DNA from 4 places in the Kocuria atrinae genome. Region 3 is predicted to be linked to each of the others. Evidence: riboswitches for the same ligand, from Rfam matches in the RefSeq annotation. Region 3 holds a riboswitch; each other region holds the start of a gene.

What was found. A riboswitch is a leader RNA that binds a small molecule or an ion and turns the genes downstream of it on or off. The one in region 3 is predicted to bind S-adenosylmethionine.
Region 1: it holds a riboswitch for S-adenosylmethionine, as region 3 does, so the genes downstream of both, ABD283_RS09670 (MetQ/NlpA family ABC transporter substrate-binding protein) here and ABD283_RS03035 (methylenetetrahydrofolate reductase) in region 3, are expected to answer to the same signal.
Region 2: it holds a riboswitch for S-adenosylmethionine, as region 3 does, so the genes downstream of both, ABD283_RS04670 (O-acetylhomoserine aminocarboxypropyltransferase/cysteine synthase family protein) here and ABD283_RS03035 (methylenetetrahydrofolate reductase) in region 3, are expected to answer to the same signal.
Region 4: it holds a riboswitch for S-adenosylmethionine, as region 3 does, so the genes downstream of both, ABD283_RS08275 (MFS transporter) here and ABD283_RS03035 (methylenetetrahydrofolate reductase) in region 3, are expected to answer to the same signal.

The regions. Positions count from the first base shown of each region.
Region 1 is NZ_BAAAQA010000018.1:76,628-81,926, forward strand. It holds gene ABD283_RS09660 (methionine ABC transporter permease) at 1-155, opposite strand, end outside; gene ABD283_RS09665 (methionine ABC transporter ATP-binding protein) at 155-1,207, opposite strand; gene ABD283_RS09670 (MetQ/NlpA family ABC transporter substrate-binding protein) at 1,204-2,091, opposite strand; SAM riboswitch class IV at 2,194-2,308, opposite strand; gene dxr (1-deoxy-D-xylulose-5-phosphate reductoisomerase) at 2,341-3,624, opposite strand; gene ABD283_RS09680 (GlsB/YeaQ/YmgE family stress response membrane protein) at 3,736-4,005, opposite strand; gene ABD283_RS09685 (solute symporter family protein) at 4,122-5,299, opposite strand, start outside.
Region 2 is NZ_BAAAQA010000008.1:18,519-23,817, reverse strand. It holds gene ABD283_RS04685 (YkvI family membrane protein) at 1-889, opposite strand, end outside; gene ABD283_RS04680 (hypothetical protein) at 1,034-1,600, shown strand; gene ABD283_RS04675 (CoA-binding protein) at 1,733-2,224, opposite strand; gene ABD283_RS04670 (O-acetylhomoserine aminocarboxypropyltransferase/cysteine synthase family protein) at 2,221-3,615, opposite strand; SAM riboswitch class I at 3,677-3,774, opposite strand; gene ABD283_RS04665 (2Fe-2S iron-sulfur cluster-binding protein) at 3,886-4,581, opposite strand; gene ABD283_RS04660 (succinate dehydrogenase cytochrome b subunit) at 4,581-5,299, opposite strand, start outside.
Region 3 is NZ_BAAAQA010000004.1:8,552-13,850, reverse strand. It holds gene ABD283_RS03050 (fructosamine kinase family protein) at 1-76, opposite strand, end outside; gene ABD283_RS03045 (SDR family NAD(P)-dependent oxidoreductase) at 135-884, shown strand; partial or broken gene ABD283_RS14360 (SDR family NAD(P)-dependent oxidoreductase) at 1,005-1,454, shown strand; gene ABD283_RS03040 (Rossmann-fold NAD(P)-binding domain-containing protein) at 1,468-1,821, shown strand; SAM riboswitch class IV at 1,957-2,074, shown strand; gene ABD283_RS03035 (methylenetetrahydrofolate reductase) at 2,117-3,112, shown strand; gene metE (5-methyltetrahydropteroyltriglutamate--homocysteine S-methyltransferase) at 3,244-5,299, shown strand, end outside.
Region 4 is NZ_BAAAQA010000015.1:384,665-389,963, forward strand. It holds gene ABD283_RS08255 (hypothetical protein) at 1-6, opposite strand, end outside; gene ABD283_RS08260 (MFS transporter) at 239-823, opposite strand; partial or broken gene ABD283_RS08265 (MFS transporter) at 915-1,502, opposite strand; gene mtnC (acireductone synthase) at 1,556-2,320, opposite strand; SAM riboswitch class IV at 2,522-2,640, shown strand; gene ABD283_RS08275 (MFS transporter) at 2,688-4,067, shown strand; gene ABD283_RS08280 (NtaA/DmoA family FMN-dependent monooxygenase) at 4,118-5,299, shown strand, end outside.

The DNA of each region.
Region 1 (5,299 bases), on a different contig from region 3:
GCGGTGTTCTCCAAGATGTTGCCCCGGCGGGTGACGTAGAGACCTACGCCGACCACCAGGCCGATCAGACCGGCCAACACCAGGGTGACAGCCACCATGTAGAGCGTCTCGCCGGTGGCCGAGAGCAATTGGGGTCCTAGAACTGACCAGTCCATCAGCGGGCCACCTCCTCTACCTTGGTGATTTCACGGAGTCTGACAATGGTGTTCTCCACAGCAGCGTCCGGGCCGTTCAATGACAGCGTGAGGGTGCCGAAGGAACGCGATTGCAGCATGGAAATGCCGCCGAAGGCGATCTCGAACGTCACCCCGTCTCGGGCGCAGTCCGAGAGCACCGAGCCGATGCGGTTCTGGTCCGTGACGTCCACCAGGATCAGGCGACCCGGGTGTTCCTCACGCAGCTTGGCCATCTCGTCCTCGCGGGGCACGGTGCGCATCACTGAAGACACGAACTTCCGGGTGGTTTCGGCCTGCGGGTAGGCAAACACGTCAGAGGTAGTTCCCATCTCCACCACACGACCGGTGTCCATGACAGCCACCCGGTCCGCGATGGAACGCACCACATCCATCTCGTGAGTGATCAGCACGATGGTGATCCCCAGTTCACGGTTCACTCGCTTGAGCAGTCCGAGGACTTCCTGGGTCGTCTCCGGGTCCAATGCCGAGGTCGATTCGTCCGCGAGCAGCAGTTCCGGGTTGGAAGCCAGCGCGCGAGCAATACCCACGCGCTGTTTTTGACCGCCGGACAACTGCTCCGGATAGTTCTTGGCCCGCTCCGTCAGCCCCACAAAATCCAGAAGCTCGGTAACCCGTTGCTTGCGTTCCTCCGGCTTCCAGCCGGCGCGCTTGAGCGGGTATTCGATGTTCCCGGCCACGGTGCGGGAGTTGAACAGGTTGAACTGCTGGAAGATCATGCCGATCTTGCGACGGATCGGTGCCAACTGGGTTTCGGACTTGCCGTCCACCCGGTTGCCCGCGACTTCCAAGGAACCGGAGCTGATGGGCTCCAGGCCGTTGATCAGACGCACGAGCGTGGACTTGCCGGCACCGGAGTACCCGATCACCGCAAAGATCTCGCCCTTGGTGATGTCCAGGGTGACGTTGTCCACGGCGTTGACCACGCGGGGTTCCCGCTTGGATCCGCCCGTGTAGACCTTGCTGACATCCCGGAAGCGCACCAGGGTGCGCTCACTGGATACTTCGGTCACTGGGTCTGTTCCTTCAGGTCTTCCTGGTACCGCTTCAAGAGGTCCTTGAGTTCCTGCTGGTCCACCTCGGTCGGAACGGCCGTGCCCTTGCTCTCCTCGTCCTCCGCCTCCAAGACCTTGGGATCGTAATAGAAGCTTGCAACCTGCTTGAGCGTCTCGTTGTCCGCATTGGCCTCGGTGGCGGCGAACAGGTTGTTGAAGACCCTTGCGCTGTCCGTCTCCGGGTCATCCGTGGCGAGGGCGGAGTTCGGGTCAATGTCCGCGCGGCCCAGGAAGTCGTTGTTCACCACTGAGGCGGCCACGGAATCCATCGACAGAACCGTCTGCTCGGCAGACACGGGGCGAACGGAAACCTTGGACTTCTCGGTGTCGATGTCGCCTTCGGTCGGGGCAATCGTGTCCTTGGTGAACTCGACCAGGCCCTCCTGCTTAAGCAGGTTCAGCGCGCGACCCAAGTTAATCGAGTCGTTTGGAATGGCGACCTCGTCGCCTTCCTTGAGCTGGTCCACGGAGTCGTACTTGCTGGAGTACATTCCCAACGGGTAGATCGCGGTGGATCCCACCGGGGTAATCGTGTCACCGGAGTTGTTGTTGTAGTCAGCCAGGTACGCCGTGTGCTGGAACCAGTTCATGTCCACATCACCGCTCTTGGTCGCGGGGTTCGGCTGGTTGTAGTCGCTGAAATCAACGTACTCCACGGTGATGTCGTTCTCGGCAGCAACTTCCTTGAGGGCGTCATGTGCGGGCTCCGAGCCGACAATGCCGATGGTAATGGTGCCGTCAGCAGCGGGATCGGAGGATTCTGAGTCTCCGCCGCCGCACGCGGTCAGGGTGAGGCCGATGGTGGTGGCCAGCGCAAGGGGGATCAAACGGTGAGATCGCACGATGTGCCTTTCCGAGGTGTGGAATGTTCTGGGCGATTAACAACGAAATGCGGTGCGTCGAGGACACACCGCAGTCGTAGGGCTCGTGCTAGTTGATTCGGGAAACCGCACTTGCCGGGAGCTACGTTAACCGCGGCCGGATGGTCATCTGGGGCACCCCGCTACGGGAGAGGGTTGCCGTCCGGCCAGCCAGAGCTTCGCGCCGGATCTCGTCATCCGGTGCCAATCCTAACACAGGGTAGGCCGTGCTCAGCGTGTCCTAAAACGCTGCGCTATCAGCCGATCCGCGCGATCCCTGGCCCATTCCTCCGCGCCGAGAACATCCTCGAGCCGAGGGGATCTCTCGCCCTCGTGTTCGTCCACAACTGCAGCCACGGTGTCCACGATGTCCGTGAACTTCACCTCACCCCGGTGGAAGGCATACACGGCCTGCTCATTGGCGGCATTGAAGACGGCGGGCCATGTGCCACCCAGGTTTCCGGCGTGCTTCATCAGATCGATCGCGGGGAATGCCTCGGAATCCAGCGGCTCGAAGGTCCACTGCGCGGCTTGTGTCCAATCGCAGGGTGCCGCTGCACCGGTAATTCTGTGCGGCCACCCGATACCCAGGGCGATGGGCAAGCGCATGTCGGGCGGTGAGGCCTGGGCCAGCGTGGAACCGTCCACGAACTGCACCATGGAGTGCACCACGGACTGCGGGTGCACGGTCACGTCGATCCGATCCAGCTCGATGTCGAAGAGCAAGGAGGCTTCCAGAACTTCGAGGGCTTTGTTGACCATGGTTGCCGAGTTCGTCGTCACCATGACCCCCATATCCCATGTGGGGTGCTTGAGGGCCTGCTCGGGAGTCACCGCCTGCAGGTCTTCGCGCTTCATTCCGCGGAACGGACCGCCGGACGCGGTCAGGATCAATCGGTCCACCTCGCTTGTACGCCCTCCCCGCAGCGCCTGAGCCAGTGCGGAGTGCTCGGAATCCACCGGGATCAACGGAGTTTCCAGTCCGGTTGCCCCTGCGGCCTGCTTGACCAGAGGGCCGCCAGCGATCAGGGACTCCTTGTTAGCCAGAGCCACGGGTTTTCCAGCGTGCAGGGCGGCAAGAGTCGGTGCCAATCCGATCGACCCGGTGATGCCGTTGAGCACTACGTCAGAGTCGGACCATTCGGCCACGCGTGTCGAAGCGTCCGGCCCGTGGAAGATTTCCGGGTTGAACCCCGTGAGTCCCTCCCCCACCGCCCGTTGGGAGATGAGCTCTCTCAGCTCCCTCGCGTGCTCGGCGGTGCCGCTGGTTCCGACCGCCGCCACTCGTTCGCGGACAGCCTGCTCGGCCAACAGGGCAAGATTTGACGTTCCCGCGGCCAAGGCCGTGACCGACAGCGGTGGGTGCCCTGCGGCGGCGTCGTCCTCCCCCGGCCGCCTCAACTGTCGCGCGGAGGCGACGACGTCGAGCGCTTGCGTGCCGATGGATCCTGTGGACCCGAGAACGACCACGCGCCGGGAGTGGTCGCGAGTGGCCAGGTCGAATTCGGGGGTCATGGTCAAGGGAGCGTCAGACATGGTTACCAGTATCTCGCGGATCAAACATGGTCAGGGCACAAAACAGGGGCGCCACCCGAAGGTGACGCCCCTGTTCAGTGAAGCCGTGGATCAGCGACGAGCGCCCTTGCGGCCGGTCACTGCACCGTAGATGAAGAGCACGATGAGTGCGCCCACCACAGCGGTGATGATAGTTCCGATATCGAACACGGAGTCCAAGGATCCGATACCGATCAGGCTGCCCAAGAAGCCGCCCAAGATAGCACCGATGATGCCCAGGATGATGGTGACGATGATGCCGCCACCCTGACGGCCGGGCATGATGAGCTTGGCGAGTGCGCCAGCGATCAGGCCCAGGACGATCCAGCTAATGATGCCCATGATTCCTCCAGTTAACTGTTTGCTGTTACACGAAACGGTCGCGTTCGTATGCCTTGGTCAGCGTACTGACTGCCAGCCTACTACCAGGTTACAGCAGAAACTGTCAGAACGCTGAATTAGTGATTGACCGCCTTCTCCGCACCGACACCGGTGAGCGAGCGAACCTCCATCTCGGCCTGCTTCTTGGGATCTTCCAAACGACGCTCGGTGATGGAGCCGAGGAAGCCGAGCAGGAAGGACAGCGGGATGGAGATGATGCCCGGATTGGACAGCGGGTAGATCGCGAAGTCTGCACCCGGAATCATGGAGGTCTCTGCACCGGACATCACCGGCGAGAAGACGATCAGGACAACGGAGCTGATCAGACCGCCGTACATGGAGAACACGGCACCGCGAGTGGTAAAGCGCTTCCAGTACAGCGAGTACAAGATGGTGGGCAAGTTGGCCGAAGCAGCAACGGCGAAGGCCAATGCCACCAGGAACGCGATGTTCTGACCCTGCGCGCCGATACCACCGGCAATCGACACCAGACCGATGATCACCACAGTGGTCTTGGCGACGCGGAGTTCCTGCTTGGGGTCGGAGTTACCGTTCTTGATCACCGATGTGTAGATATCGTGCGCGAAGGACGCGGACGCCGTAATGGCAAGACCCGCCACCACCGCGAGGATAGTGGCAAACGCCACCGCGGCGATCAGACCCATGAGGATGGACCCACCCAGTTCGTACGCCAGCAGCGGTGCCGCCGAATTCACACCACCCGGGGCATTCATGATCCGGTCAGAACCGATCAACGCAGCGGCGCCAAAGCCCAGCACCAGGGTGAACAGGTAGAAGAGGCCGATCAAAGTGATCGCCCAGACGACGGATTTACGAGCTTCCTTGGCCGTGGGAACGGTGTAGAAGCGCATGAGCACGTGCGGCAGGCCGGCAGCGCCCAACACCAGAGCCAGACCCAGCGAAATGAAGTCGATCTTGGTGATCTCACTCAAACCGTATTTGAGCCCCGGATCAAGCATGGCGGGGTTGTTGTTGGTTTCGACAGCCGCGCCCAGAATGGCCGAGAAGTTGAAGCCGAACAGGGCCAGAATCCACACGGTCATCACCGCAACACCGGTGACCAACAGGCAGGCCTTGATGATCTGCACCCAGGTGGTGCCCTTCATTCCGCCCACGAGCACGTAGACGATCATGATGATTCCCACGACGACGATCACGAGGGACTGACCGGCCTTGGAACCAATACCGAGCAACAGGGACACGAGCGCACCCGCACCGGCCATCTGGGCCAGGA
Region 2 (5,299 bases), on a different contig from region 3:
TGCGGTGATTGACGCTGAGACGGCGCCCGAGGGCGTAGAACATGCTGATGCACGTGTTGTAAATCATGATGAACGTCACGAACACCATGCACAGTGCGGCCACGGGGTGGATCGTCTCGAAGAGCTGGAGCATGGGGATGTCCGAGCCCTCAACCGATTCGTAGTTCACCAGCAGGGCCACGGCGTTCATGAGCAACAAGATGGTGTAGACAACGCCGCCCAGGACACCGCCCCATCCTGCGACACGCGGGTTCGTGGTGTTACCGCCGATGACCAGGCTCATGGAGACACCGAGCATCAGGGCCATGCAGGTGTAGTTGATCCCGGACAGCCACCAGGGGGTCACGGGGGAATCGGCCTGCACGGCGAGTTCGCTCACGGAACCGAAGTCCACGGGGAGCTGCATCATGGTGTACACGAACACGACGATCACGGCCACGAAGATCAGTGGTGTGACGGCGGAGATGATGTTGGTGACCTTGTTGACGTTCAACAGGCCGGTGAGCATCACGATGACCACCATGATGGCGGAGCCGATCCATGCGGGCAGCCCGAACTGCTGCTCAAGCGTTGAACCGGCGCCGGCGAGCATCACGAACCCCATGGCGAACAGGGTCAGGGTGACGCTGATGTCCAAGAACTTGGAAGCCACCGGGTGGGAGACCGAGCGGAAAACGGCCCGGTGCTCATCGGCCATGAAGTAACTGCCGATCTGAATGATCACGGCACCGGCCGCGATCATGAGCAGCCCGGAGACCACTGCTCCGGCCAAGCCCCACGTGCCGAAGGAAATGAAGTACTGCACCACTTCTTGACCGGTCGCGAAGCCAGCCCCCACCAGGAGCCCGACAAAGGCCAGAGTGACTTGTAATGTTTTTCTGGCATTCACGGGTGACAACTCCTCGAATTTAGGGAACAAATGGCGAAAATCAGCGAACCTTCCCAGGATAGAGGACTGCATGACAAACGCCACCTGGTGTGATAGGGCGAGTGAGATACTCGGGGCAATAGCTTGCCGAGAAAGGAGAATCGCATGGCGCAGCAATGGGAAGACGACCTCAAGGACTGGGTGGCCGGTTGGGATGCGGTGCGCGGAACCGAAGCACCGCCGCAGAACGTGGTGGCCTGGGACGGTTCAGTCCCTTCAAAGGACGGGCTCGTGTTGGTCTGTCCCGAGGATCAGGTCGTGATGGCCCGCGGCGCCGTGAATGCTCAGGAGAAGGAGGTGCTCTCGCAGGGCATCTTGCTGACGGGTGCGGTTCAGGAGCTGGACCGTGGACTGAGTTTCCCGGGTGAGTCCGGGATGTTCGATGCACCCATGGGGGACGTCACGCGGTTCGAAGTGGACGAATGGGGCAAGCCGGTAGCGCACTCCACGCTGTCTGTGCAGGACGAGGTTGCCTACATGGGCCCGCTGCTCACTGATGCGTCCACCGAACGCGATCCTGCCGAGGTGCTGGACCCGTTGGTCTCGTCCATGGCCAACGAGGCCTTTCTTGCTGATGCCGAGCGTTTGTACACCGTGGTCCCCGAGGACGAAGTTCCCGCCCGCGAGTCCCAGGGCTGGGAACGCGCGGCCGTGGTGTTGCGGTTGGGCTGAGAGCGACGTCGGCAGTTTGCAGCTGGGCCGGAGAACAGCAGGCCCCAGAACCATGTGATCCCGCCTCACTGCAAAGTAACCGTGGTTACTACGCAGTGAGGCGGGATCAATTGGTTGGTCACCCAATGACCGTCAGGCAACCACCTGACGCTTGGCGGAAATCACCCCGGTGTTGAAGCCGGCCAGGTGCAGGCCGCCGTGGAAGCGGGCGTGTTCGATCTTCACGCAGCGATCCATCACGGCGTTGAGCCCGGCGTTCTCGGCGATCGCCGCGGCTTCCTCACTCCACGAGCCCAGCTGCATCCACACGGTCTTGGCGCCGAGGTCCACGGCCTCCTGGGCCACGCCGGGCAGATCGGAGTCCTTGCGGAACGCGTCCACCATGTCCGGGACCTCGGGCAGGTCCGCGAGCGAGGGGTAGATCTTCTGGCCCAGCACCTCGTCCAACACGGGGTTCACGAAGTACACGCGGTACGGGGACGAAGACAGTAGATACGTGGCCACGAAGTAGCTGGCCCGCGCGGGCTTATTGGACATGCCCACGATCGCGATCGACTCGGTGTTGCGCAGGATGTTCAGTCGCTCGGGGGCGCTGGGGCCCACCCAGGTGCGTTCGGTGCTCATGCGTGGACTCCTTCGGCAGCTTTTTCGGACGTGGGTTCGGCGGTGGCCGCTGCGGGCGTCACGGTTTCGACGACGTCGCCCTCGCGGTTGATCCCGGTCGCGGCGGTCAGTGCCTGGTCCAGATCCCACAGGATGTCCGCGGGGTCCTCGAGACCCACGGAAATGCGAATCAGGTCTTCCCTCACGCCGCCGGATTCCAGCTGCTCGGAGGTGAGCTGCTGGTGGGTGGTGGACGCCGGGTGCAGCACCAGGGTGCGGGCGTCACCAATGTTGGCCAGGTGCGAGGCCAGCTGCAGGTTCTCGATGAACCGGCCGCCCACTTCGCGGCCGCTGAGCTGATCGGTGCCGGCTACACCGAAGGCGAACACGGAACCGATGCCCTGGGGCAAGTACTTCTGGGCGCGTTCGTGGTGCGGGTGATCTTCGAGACCCGCGTAGTTCACGTAGCCGATGCGCGGATCGGTGGCCAGCCACTGCACGACCTCTTGCGCGTTCGCCACGTGGGCGTCCATGCGCTGGGGGAGGGTTTCCACTCCCTGCAGCAGGTTCCACGCGGCCTGCGGGGTCAGCGATGGACCGATGTCGCGCAGCTGCTCGGAACGCAGCTTGGTCAGGAAGCCGTACTCACCGAAGTTCCCCCACCAGGTCACGTTGTTGTACGAGGGGACCGGTTCGGTCATGGCAGGGAACTTGCCGTTGCCCCAGTTGAAGCGACCGGCTTCGACCACCACACCGCCCAGGGTGTTGCCGTGGCCGCCCAGGAACTTGGTGACCGAGTGGATCACGATGTCCGCACCGTGCTCGAACGGGCGGCACAGGTACGGGGTGTTGAGCGTGGCGTCCACGATCAGCGGCAGACCGGCCTCGTGGGCGACTTCCGCGAGGCCTTCCAGATCGGCAATTTCACCGGACGGGTTGGCCACGAGCTCGGTGTAAACGGCCTTGGTGTTCTCGGTGATGGCCGCCTTGTAATCGGCGGGATCGGTGCCGGGAACAAAGGTGGTCTCCACACCGAAGCGGCGCAGGGTTACATCCAACTGCGTGACGGTTCCGCCGTAGAGCTGCGAGGAGGCGACCACGTGATCGCCCTGCCCGCACAGCGCGGCAAAGGTGATGAACTCGGCCGCCATGCCGGAGGAGGTTGCTACCGCACCGATACCACCCTCGAGGGACGCGATGCGCTCCTCCAAGGCAGCCACGGTGGGGTTGCCGATGCGCGAGTAGATGTTGCCGTACTTCTGCAGCGCGAAGAGGTTGGCGGCGTCGTCGGCGTCTTTGAAGACGAACGAGCTGGTCTGGTAGATCGGAACGGAACGGGCGCCGTGCTCGGCGTCCGGGGTGCCGCCTGCGTGCAGTGCACGGGTGCGGAAACCGAACTGGTGCTCGGCCATAGGGCTCCTCCTTGTCGGCCGCGTACAGCTCCCGTCCGAACACTGCCCGGGGCCGCGCAGCACTCCATCGGTCCTGGCGGTAGCACCGTGCAGTAGGCCGATCACTGCGGGTTGCTGCGGCGTCTTCGATCCAGGTCTCTCGGCCGCTCGGGATGGTGAGTCCATTGTGTCGCGTGGGTGGCGGCGTTCACAAACCGGGGCCCGCAGGTGACCACGGTGCGAGACGACCGCCGACGCCGCCGCGCGGCGCCTCCCGCGTGGCCACGCTGATTAGGCGTACTTCTCCGGGTTCATCCGGCGGAGATTTTCCCGGGCGACCTCGGTGAGGTTCTCCAGCGGGAGGCCCGCGGGGCAGACCTCCATGCAGTCGCCCAGTAGGGAGCAGGGGCCGAACTCGTGCTCGGCGGCGTCCAGAACTTTGCTCGAGCGCTCGTTGCGCTCCTCCGGGGTCTTGGCCAACGGCGGAAGTTCCTTGAGCAACGTGCCCACGTACAACTGGCCGGAACCGTTGGGGCACGCGGCCACGCACGCCCCGCAGCTGATGCAACCGGCGTTACTCAGGGCCTTGAGCGCGACCGGGAATTTGGCTTCCTTGGCCACTCGGCGCAGAGCCTTCTTGTCCACGGACAGGTCCTTCTTGACCGGGAACGAGCCCGCGCGCATGGGTTCGATGAAGATCTCGTCCCCGTCGCGGTAGGCCCGCAGTGACTGCGTGCACGAGGCCTGGTTCTTGTCCGGGCCGTGGGGCACGCCGTCCACGGTCACGCCGCACTTGCCGCAGATACCTTCGCGGCAGCCGTCGTCAAAGCTGACGGGGTCATCGCCCTGGCGGGTGAGGGTTTCGTTGACGGCATCGAGCAGGTCCAGAATGCTCATGTCCTCGCGAGCCTCGACCGGGCTCACGGCCACGAAATTGCCCTGGTCCTCCGCGGTGGCCTGCCGCCACACGTGCACGGTCAGCAGCATCAGCGCACCACCTTGGCCTGCACGGCCGCGGGGATGGTGACGTTTCCGAGAGCCACAGCGGTGCCCACCAGCTTGGCTACGGCCTCGGTCAGCTGGGCGCGCTGTTCGGTGGTCGTGAAGCCGGCGTCCATGGCGGCCGTGCGCACGCCGTGAATCATGTGGCCGGCCAAGGCCGCCATCGAGGCGGTGTAGAAGAATGCGACGCTCGGGCGGGACAGGCTTGCCACCAGGTTCCCGTAGGCGTCCCCGTGCCGATGCTTCGACGACGCCGCCGGGCGCGCACCCACCGTCAGATCCGCTACGTGGTAGGCCGTGAACAGGCCGAGCACCACGCCCGTGGAGCGCATGGAGCGGGCGATGATCTGGGGGACCGAGCGACGTCGGCCGCGAGGGCGCCTCCGCTGCTTGCCCGTGAGCTGAAGCTTGAAGTCCTGAATCGTGCTCTGCACCGTGTGCCGCTCGGCGCGCATGGCCCGCAGCGTGAGTTCGGTGCCGGCCATGATGTGGCTCGTGGCGCTCGCGAGCAGTCCCACTCGGACGACCCACAGGACCGAATTGCGCGGCAAAACCGGAGCACCCACGGTGCGGAGGAACTCCGCGTACTCGTTGTAGTGCTTCCGGCCCAGATACACCTGCATGTTCCCGGCCATGTGCCCCGCGGTGAACAGACTCAGGATGGTTCCGGACGCGGCCATCGCGAGTTTGAGCTCGGCATTGG
Region 3 (5,299 bases):
CGGTGTCACCACCGCTCAGCGAATCCACACGGGTGACATCGAGGCCGGCAGTGAGGTCTTCTGGCAACTGATCCATATTTCTTCTCTACACCATTTCGGACAGTGCTCACAGGCTCTTTCCCTAGGCTTAATTCGTGCAGCTACAGGACAAAGTGATCATTGTGACGGGTGGCGCCTCCGGTATCGGAGGCGCCTTGAGTCGAGTGTTGGTGCGCCGGGGCGCGAGCGTCGTGGCTGTCGACATCAATGAACAAGCCGGCCAAAAGCTCGAGTCGGATGTGGGCGAGAGTCTGGTCTTCGTGGCGGGTGACGTCTCGCTCGAGGAGACCGCGCAGGCTGCGGTGCGGACCGCCGTCGAACGCTTCGGGCGTCTGGATGCCCTGGTCAACAACGCGCACGCATCCAAGCAAGCCATGTTCCTGGACCTGGACCTGGACGAGGATGCCTGGGCACTGTCCTTCAACACCGGCCTGCGCGCCACGCGCCAGTTCATGAAGGCCGCACACTCGGAACTGGCCAAGCAGGGCGGTTCGGTCATCAACTTCGGATCCGGTTCCGCAGTGAGTGGTCAACCGACGCAGGCCGCGTACGCCTCTGCGAAGGAAGCGATCCGCGGTCTCACCCGTGTGGTCGCCAACGAGTGGGCCGGGGACAGCATCCGCGTCAACGCCGTAATGCCCATTGCGCTGACCGAAGGCGTGGCCCAGTGGAAGGAAGCCTTCCCGGACATGTACCAGAAGTCGCTGGGCAACATCCCATTGGGACGGTTCGGCAACCCCGAGGAGGATGTCGCCCCGCTGGTAGCCTTCCTGGCCTCCGACGACGCCCGCTTCATCACGGGCCAGGCGATCGCCGTGGATGGCGGGGCCACCAAGCTCTACTAAGCCTTCCTGGCTTCGATGAATGCCATCGGTGGCGGCTCGTCTCCGGATCGCCACCGATGATGTTCAAGAAACATCTGTCACGAGGCTGATGCGTAGGTTCTGACCGGAGATACTCGATACATGTCCCCCGAGCAGCCCCCTGCCTCTGTCGATCTGCCTGCAACCCATACCGCTCCCGTGGTGATCACCGGGGCTACGTCGGGGCTAGGCCTCGCAACAGCCCGGGCCATGGCGAAGCAGGGAATCCCTCTGATTCTGGCAGTTCGGAACATGGCTAAAGGTCAAGAAGTGGCGGCAGCTCTTTTGCGGAGCGGCGTCCGCGTAGCCGTCCGGCGACTGGACCTCGCGAACCTTGCCACCGTGAAATCTTTCACGGACGGGCTCATCGAGGACGGTGTGATCCCCCGCGCCATCATTTGCAACGCGGGGGTTCAGACATTCGATCGGTTGCAGCGCTCCGCGGATCAGTTCGAGCTGACCATGGCCACCAATGTGCTGGGCCACGTCGCTCTGCTCGACCCTCTACTGAGCCACATGGCTCCCGGTTCCAGGGTCATCACGCTGGGCAGCGAAACTCATCGCGGTGGCCTCCGAGCCTTCGGCTTTCCGGGTGCGCTACTCGACCTCCAAACTGGCGTGCATCGCCATGGCCTACGAGGTCGACGAGTCCTGGGCCGCTCGTGGTATCCGGGCCGCGAGTTTTGACCCCGGCCTCATGCCGGCCACCGGCTTGGCCTGCAATTACCCGAACATTGTGCAGAGGATTTATGCAGTGGCCGCGCCACTGATTGCTCGACTTCCGGGTGCCAATTCGGTCAAGATCTCGGCCGAGAATCTCGCGTGGCTGGCCACCTCACCGGAGGCGGAACCGCTCATGGGTTGTTACGTCGCAGCCCGAAAACCACGCAAGAGCTCACCTTTGAGTTACTCCCCCTGACCTGCGAAAAGACGTCTGGGAGACGAGTCTTGAACGCGCCAACATGGCGCGGAGAAACAGCACGGACTGACCCGTTCCGTTTCCGGGATGTGACTTGCACCGCCAAAACTCTGTGCTAATGTCTCTCGCAACAAGGATCATGAGTCCCGGTGTAAAGCTCTGGCTAACCGGGCGGCAACCCTCCAGCACGTAGCGGGGTGCCCCAGATGACGATCCGGCCGCCGCGCACCCGCACGGCGAGCAAGTACGGCGCACGGAGAAACCTCCGGCGTCCCGAACCGCCGGAGGTATTTTTATGCCCGCCCTGTCCACACCCCAGGTCTCGGAGCAGACCGTCGCCACGGGGCCACCCACGGGAACGTCGTGGTTGGTGCGCAGGCCGCGCCGCGAGTCTTTGATCTCGTTCGAGGTGTTCCCGCCGCACCCCACGCGCGATCCGGAAGCCGTGTGGCGCAACATCGACGCGATGGCCGCCGCCGGTCCCGATTTCTTCTCGGTCACCCACGGTCACTCCGGCACCAACGGTGTCTCCCGCGAGACGCTGCGGCACTTGCTCAAGCAGACCAAGACCCCTGCGGTGGCCCACCTCACGTGCGGTGGCACCGATCGCGCGGGTCTGGATCGCGCCGTCGAAGATTTGCTCGACGACGGCGTCCGCGACCTTCTCGCCTTGCGTGGCGATCCGCCCGTGGGCGGCGGTGAGTGGGTGACTCATCCGGGTGGCTTCGATCGCGCATCGCAACTGGTCGAGTTGATCCGCGAGGTCGAGGAACGAAAGTTCGGTGCCTGCGAGCGCCCCGGCAAGCGTCCGGTCTCGGTTTCGGTGGCCTGCTATCCGGTGGCCGCGAAGGGCCGCGATTTCGAAGCGGACCTCGCTGCGCTGTGGGACAAGCAAGAAGCCGGGGCGGATTACGCGATCACCCAGGTGCTCTACGACGCTCAGGACTATGTGAGGTTCCTGGAGCGTGCGCGCTCGGAAGGCATCCACCTGCCCATCATTGCCGGCCTGGTTCCACTGACTGACATCAAGCGTTTGGGCCGCATGACCGAGCTGACCGGAGTTCCGATCCCCGAACGGATCACCAGCTTCCTGAACACCGAGAGCCCAGCCGAGCTACGCCGCAGGGGCATCGCGGCAACGCTCACGCTGATCGACGAGCTATTGGATTTCGGCTGCCCCGGTCTGCATTTGTTCACTTTCAACCGCCCGGATGCGCCTTTGGCCATCCTCGATCATCTCCGGGTGCGCGATGCCGCCCGACAATTTCGCGGGGGTATCACCGCGGCCTGACCGCCGCACGTCAGTGGCCGTACCACGGTCACGACAGCGCCCGCACTTCCCTTCCGACAGAACCTTTTGGCAACGGTCTCAGTGACCGTGGCTTCCCACAACACACCCTTTTATCCTCAGGAGCACCCCGAATGACTGCCGTTTCCAAGACTTCGTTCCCCGCCGCGACCATCCTGGGCTACCCCCGGATCGGCCCCGATCGTGAACTCAAGAGGGCACTTGAGGCCTACTGGTCCAAGCCCGCCGAGAACCCCGCCCACTCCGTTCTGGACACTCTGGCCAAACTGCGCGAGCGCACCGTTCGCCACCTCAGCGGCCTCGGTCTCACCGACGACGCTTCGATCCCCTCCGACACGTTCGCGGTGGACCAGACCCTGGACACCGCCCTGGCCCTGGGCGCGGTTCCGGCCCGGTTCCGCGCGGACGGTTTCCGCCCCGCAGCCCCGGACACCCCGCAGGGCATTGAGCTGACCACCGCGCTGTCCCGCGGAACCGATCACCTGGAACCGTTGGAGATGACCAAATGGTTCGACACCAACTACCACTACTACGTTCCCGAGATCGGCCCGGACACCCCGCTGTCCGCGCACCCGGAAAGCCTGATCGAACGGTTCGTGACCGCCCGTGAGACCACCGGCGCCATCACTCGCCCGGTACTCGTGGGACCCGTGACCCTCTTGCTGCTGGCCCGCCCGGAAACCACGGATGCACCGGGCACCCAGCCGTTTGACCGTCTCAATGACGTGGTCGACCTCTACATCCAGTTGCTCACCGCGCTCAAGGATGCGGGCATCCCATGGGTCGAATTGGACGATCACGCCCTGGCCGCCGAAGGCTGGGACGTTCCCCGCGAAACCATCATCGAGGCGCTGGCCAAGGCCTACACCCGTCTGAGCTTCCCCTCCAACCGCCCCGACATTCTGGTTGCTGTCGGTTACGGGGATGCGGGTGAGGACGCCCAACTCGCCCTTGCCGCGACCGACATCGAGGCCCTCGCCATCGACCTGGACCGCGGCAGTGAACCCGGTGGGGCCGCACTCGAGGCGTGGGGCGAGCGACCGCTGGTGGGCGGCGTCGTCGGCGGTCGTACTGTGTGGCGCACTGATCTGGAGAAAGCCTCGGAAACACTGGACCGCCTCAAAGAGGCAGCCGCGGGCCGCATTACCGTGGGCACGGCGACCCCGTTGCTGCACGTCCCGCACGATGTGCAGCGTGAAACCGCCCTCGACCCGGACGTCAAGGAATGGGTCGCGTTCGCGGACCAGAAGGTCGCCGAGGTCGTGACGCTGTCCCGCGGACTGACCGAAGGCTGGTCCACCGTGGCCGCCGAACTCGGCAAGGACGCACAGATTCGTTCCCGCCGTGCAGCCCACCCGGCCACGAACCGCCAGGAAGTGCGCGCCCGCACCGCGGCCGTCAAGCAGCAGGACCGCGAGCGCGCAGCCGCGGACGAGCGCCGCACCGCGCAGGCTCAGCGCCTGAACCTGCCGCCGCTGCCGACCACGACCATTGGTTCGTTCCCGCAGACTCCCGGTATCCGCACCACGCGCGCTGCTGTCCGCGCCGGCCGCATCGACCAGGCCGAGTACACCGAGAAGATCCGGGCCGAAATTGCCCAGGCCGTGCGCAAGCAGGAGGAGCTCGGACTGGACGTGTTGGTGCACGGCGAACCCGAGCGCAATGACATGGTGCAGTACTTCGCCGAAGGGCTGGATGGCTTTGTCACCACTCAGCACGGTTGGGTGCAGTCCTACGGTTCGCGCTGCACGCGTCCATCGATCCTGTTCGGCGACGTCTCCCGCCCGGCCCCCATCACGGTGGACTGGACTGGTTACGCGGCATCGCTGACGGACCGCCCGGTCAAGGGCATGTTGACCGGCCCGGTCACCATCCTGGCGTGGTCCTTCGTGCGCGACGACGCCCCGGCCCGCGAGGTCGCCGACCAGGTCGCTCTGGCTCTGCGCGATGAAATCACGGATCTTGAGGCCGCGGGAACCGCCGTCATCCAGGTGGACGAGCCCGCGCTGCGCGAGCTGTTGCCACTCAAGTTGGCCGACCGCCCGGACTACCTGGACTGGTCCGTGGGCTCCTTCCGGTTGGCCACCGGCGGTGCCCGGACTGCGACCCAGATCCACACGCACCTGTGCTACTCCGAGTTCGAGACCGTGCTGGACGCCATCGACGGCC
Region 4 (5,299 bases), on a different contig from region 3:
CGTCATGACTCGTTCACCCTCCCGGTGTATTCGAAACTTTATTCGAGTACTGTGAGAGTGCCAAGGGTCGCTGACACGCATAAGCGGCCCGTCCCCAGGCGGCTCCGAAAGGTCCCTGAAGACCCAGCAGAACCCGGAAGAGCCCGGAAACGGCAACGCCGCCCGGCCAAGGAGACCGAGCGACGTCGTCGTGAGTATGAAGTTGTGACAGACCGGTCGCGACTACGAAGGAGCGCGGTTATGAGGTGTATCGGCCCGGCTTGCCCAGCAGCACGCCCACCACCGAGATCGCGCAGCACGCGGCGAGGAAGAGTGCCGCCGCCCAGGTCTGTCCGCCGGTGGCGGTGATCAGAGCCGCGGCGATGAGCGGGGTGAATCCTGCCACGATGGCCCCGTTGGCCTCGCGCGCCAGGGCAATGCCGCTGAACCGTTCGGCGGCGGGGAACAGACCCGCCAAGTAGGCGCCCTGGGAACCCGAGGTGCAGGCGATCACCACGCCGTAACCCACGGCGATGGCCACCGTCGCGGCCACGGTGCTGCCCGAAGACAGCGCCGCGAACAGCGGGAACGCGCCCGCCGCGCCCAACAGCGAGCCGAAGGCCAGGACGTTGCGCGCACCGAAGCGGTCCGCGGCCAAACCACCCAGCGGAGTGGCCACCACACCGCACACGGAGCCGATGATCACAGCGGTCAACGCCGATCCCCGCTCCATGCCCACGGCCGGTGAGGTCATGAAGGACAAGGAGAACACGGCCAGGATGTAGTTGAGTGCGTTGTGCCCGGTGATCGAGAAGAACCCCACGACCACCGCGCGCCAGGGCAACCACGGGCACCTTGCGCCGTTCCCCGCGCTCCTTGGCAGCCTGGAGCGCGGCCAAGTACTCGGGGCTTTCCTCGAGCTTGACGCGGATGAAGATCGCCAGCGCGAACAGCACCGCCGAGGCCAGGAACGGCAGCCGCCACGCCCAGTCCAACAGCATCTGATCCCCCAGCGACGCCGCCCACAGGAACGCACCGGTGGCCAACACGATGCCGGCCGGCGGCGCGGCGAGCACGAGCGACGTCATGAGTCCACGGCGCCGCGGCGGGGCGAACTCCGCGACCAGGGTCATGGCCCCGGCCAACTCGGCACCCGCGCCCATGCCCTGCAGCAGGCGCAACAGCACCAGGAACACCGGGGCGGCCACGCCGATCGCGGCATAGGTGGGCAGCAGGCCGATGCCCACGGTGGCCACACCCATCAGGACCACGGTGAGCAGCATGGCCGGTCGGCGGCCGTAGCGGTCACCGAGGTGACCGACCAGCACCCCGCCCAGCGGGCGCGCCACGAAGCCCACCGCGAAGGTCGCGAACGCAGCAAGCGAGGCGCCGGAGTCCATTCCGGCGAAGAAGAGCGGGCCGATGATCAGCCCGGCGGCCGTGCCGTACAGCGCGTAGTCGTACCACTCGATGAGGGTTCCGGCCACGGCAGCAAAAAGTGCGCGCCCGGCCCCCGGGCGCATGGTGGTGGTGTTGTTCACGGTGAAGCTATCCCGTCTGAAATCTCCCGATCGCGCTAGCGGGACGGATAGCGACGGATGAACCGTACCTGATCCAGTCGCTGGATCTCGGGATGATCCCCCACGCCGGCGTCGTAGAACTGATCACCGGGGCGGCGCACTCCCACGGTGGCCCAACCGGTTTCCCGGGCTGCATCCAGGGCTTCGACCTGGTCGGAGAAGAACAGGAACTTCTCACGCGGTTTACCCAGGGCCTCGGCCACGTCGTGGGTGATGTTGCGGAAGGAGCTCACTTCATGTTTGGCCCCTGCCGATTCCAGGGAGAAGTGCCCCTTGATGAGCGGAATCAGGTTGCCCTCGGGCGAATGCGTGAACCACGCGCGCTGGGCGGGCAACGTGCCGTTGGAGAAGATGAACACCGGAATCGACTGCTCGGCCCAGGTCCGCAACGCGGGAATCGCGTCGTCGAAGAACGGCGAGACGAACTCCCCGGCAGCAAAGCCTTCCTGCCAGATCAACGCGTGCATCGTGCGTAGCGGCGCCGGCATCTGGCCCTCGTCCATCCACGCTTCCAGAACACCCGTGAGGTCCTCGGCCGTGGCCGAACTGTCCAGGCCGGCCATCTCGATGATCTGCCGGCGAGCGCGGGCGACCTCGGGTTTGTGGGAGTACTCCACGAAATAGCTGGCGAAGCGTTTGCGGGAATAGGGGTAGAGCTCGTCCCGGACATACCAGGTGGAGGAGAGGCTCCCCTCGATGTCGACCACGATCACATCGGGTCGGTCGAGCACCACGGCATTGGCGGCGTTGGGCTCAGGCATGGTCGGCTCCCTGCGTATTCGTTCGACAACGGTGTCTGCCCCGGTGGCCCGGGGGGTTAGCCCATTCTAGGCACCGGAAACCGAGGGAAAAAGGAGGACGCCCCCGTCGCGAGTCGAACCGCGGGAGCATGAGAACAAGCGGTCATAAATCTTCATGACTTGTGGCCCTCGATGATCGTGTGGTTAGGTTCACGCGACAAGAATCACGAGTTCCGGTGCGAAGCCCTGGCTGGCCGGACGGCAACCCTCAGACGCTGTCGTGGGGTGCCCCAGGTGATGATTCGGCCCGCGATCAGTACCGGCGCGGGCAAGGACGGCGTCCGGCTCACCCAGCATTCTTCCGTGGCGCCCCGTCATGAGGAGTGTCATGGCCCCCGCCACCGCCCCGGTGCCCACGGTCACCGATTCATCGTCTGCCCAGCAGGCCCAACCCGCTACCGATCACGCGCTGTCGAGCGTGGGAGCCGCAGTGCGCGACAAGAAGCGCGTGCTCGCCGCATCCTTCGTGGGAACGACCATCGAGTGGTACGACTTCTACCTCTACGGTGCCGCCGCGGCCCTGGTCTTCAGCCACTACTTCTTCCCGCAGGGTTCGGGCGTGGGCTCGATCATCGCCTCGTTCGCGACCTTCGCCATTGCGTTCTTCTTCCGGCCCCTGGGCGGCATCATTGCCGGGCATCTGGGTGACCGGATCGGCCGCAAGGCCCTGCTGGTCGCGTCACTGCTGATCATGGGTGTGGCCACCACGGTGATCGGTTTGCTGCCGGGTTTCTCGCAGATCGGCTGGTTCGCCGTGGCCCTGCTGGTCGCCTGCCGCATTGCGCAGGGACTGTCCGCCGGCATGGAATGGGGCGGTTCCGCGGTGCTCTCCGTGGAACACGCCCCCAAGGGCCTGCGCGGCCTGTTCGGTTCCTTCACTCAGGTGGGCTCCGCGGCAGGCATGCTGTTGGCCACCGCCTTCTTCGCCATCATGCAGGGCATCACCACCGCCGAGCAGTTCCAGGCGTGGGGCTGGCGCGTACCCTTCCTGTTCTCCGCGGTACTCGTGATCATCGGCCTGATCATCCGCGCCGGCATCGAGGATGCCGAGGAGTTCCAGGAGGTCAAGCGAGAAAAGACTGCCGCGACGTCCCCGGTGCGTGAAGTGCTCACCAACCACACCCGCGGGGTGATTGTGTGCATCGGTCAGCGCATGGTCCAGCCGGCCATCTTCTCCATCCTCACCGTCTACACGCTCACCTATGTCACCGAACAACGCGGTGCGAGCCAGTGGGTCATGATTTCCATCCTGATCGCCGCGGGCGTGGGTCTGGTGGGTGGCCCGTTCTGGGGTTGGCTTTCGGACCGCGTGGGTCGACGCCGCATTTCCGTGATCGCCGCCGCAGCCATCGGTGTGTTCGTGTGGCCCTACTTCTACTACCTGGATCACGGTCCGCTCGCACTGCTGCCGCTGGTCTACCTGATCGGCATGGCCGTGCTGCACGACAGCATTTACGGCCCCCAGGCGGCACTGTTCGCCGAACAGTTCCCCACGCACCTGCGTTACTCCGGCGTGTCCCTGGGATACCAGGTGGGCACCATCCTCTCCGGCGGCCTGACCCCCATGATCGCCGCGTGGCTCGTGGCCACCGGCGGTTCCCCCTGGCTGCTGTGCGGCTATCTGTCCCTGCTGGCCGTGATCTCCGTGGTCACCGGTCGCATGGCCAAGGACACCGTGACCGATGCACCCGAGAAATCCCAGTTCTGATCCGGAATCAACCCCGGCCCCGTCCCAGCACCGACCCGAAAGGACTCCTCTTGCCCCGCCCCTTGCTGCTCAACGCCTTCGAAATGCCCGTGCCCGTCCACCAGTCCCCCGGAATGTGGCGCCACCCCGAGGACCAGTCGCGTAACTACGCGCAGCTGTCCCATTGGGAGCGGGAGGCCCAGATCATCGAGAACGCGGGCTTCCACGGCCTGTTCCTGGCCGACGTCCTGGGACTGTACGACGTGTACGGCGGTTCCGCGGACGCCGCCCTGCGCGGTGGCGTACAGGTGCCCCAATTGGATCCGTTGATCCTTGCCCCACTGTTGGCCAAGGCCACCAGCACCCTCAATATCGGTGTCACGGCGTCCGTGACCTACGCGGCTCCCTACGACCTGGCGCGCCGTTTCGCCACCCTGGATGCCCTCACCGATGGGCGGATCGCGTGGAACGTGGTGACCTCCTATCAGGAGTCGGCTGCGCGCAATCTGGGGCTGGGACAGCAGCTGCCCCACGACCAGCGTTACGACCGCGCCGATGAATACATGGACGTGGTCTATTCGCTGTGGGAGGGCTCCTACGCGGACGATGCCTACGTCGCGGACGCCGCGAGCGGTGTGGTCGTGGACCCCGACAAGGTCAAGGGCGCGGGGCATTCCGGCGAGTACTTCGACGTCCAGGCGCCCGCGCTGGTCGCGCCCACCCCACAGCGCACCCCGTTCCTGTTCCAGGCCGGTGCCTCCCCGCGCGGGCTGAAATTCGCGGCCAAACACGCGGAGGCCGTGTTCTTCTCCGGCCCCACCCCCGAGCAGGTCGCCAAGTGGACGGCAGGTCTGCGCGAGGCCGCCGCCGAGTACGGCCGCGACCCCCGCTCGATCAAGGTCTTCACCAACGCTGCGGTGGTCGTGGCCGAGACCTCCGAGGCCGCCCGCGAGCGCCTCGAGTCTTATAAGCAGTACGTGGACGTCGACGCCGCACTCGCCCTGTTCGCCGGCTGGACCGGCGTGGACCTGTCCAGCGCGGACCCGGACGCCCCGCTCGAGCACGTGGAGACTGACGCCAATCGTTCGGCGCTGGCCTCGTTCACCAAGATGGATTCCGAGGGCGCATGGACCCCGCGCCGAGTCGCCGAGTTCGTGGCTATCGGCGGCCGCGGTCCCGTGATCGTCGGCTCCCCCGAAGAAGTCGCCGACGAGCTCCAGCGCTGGGTCGAGGTCGCGGACCTGGACGGCTTC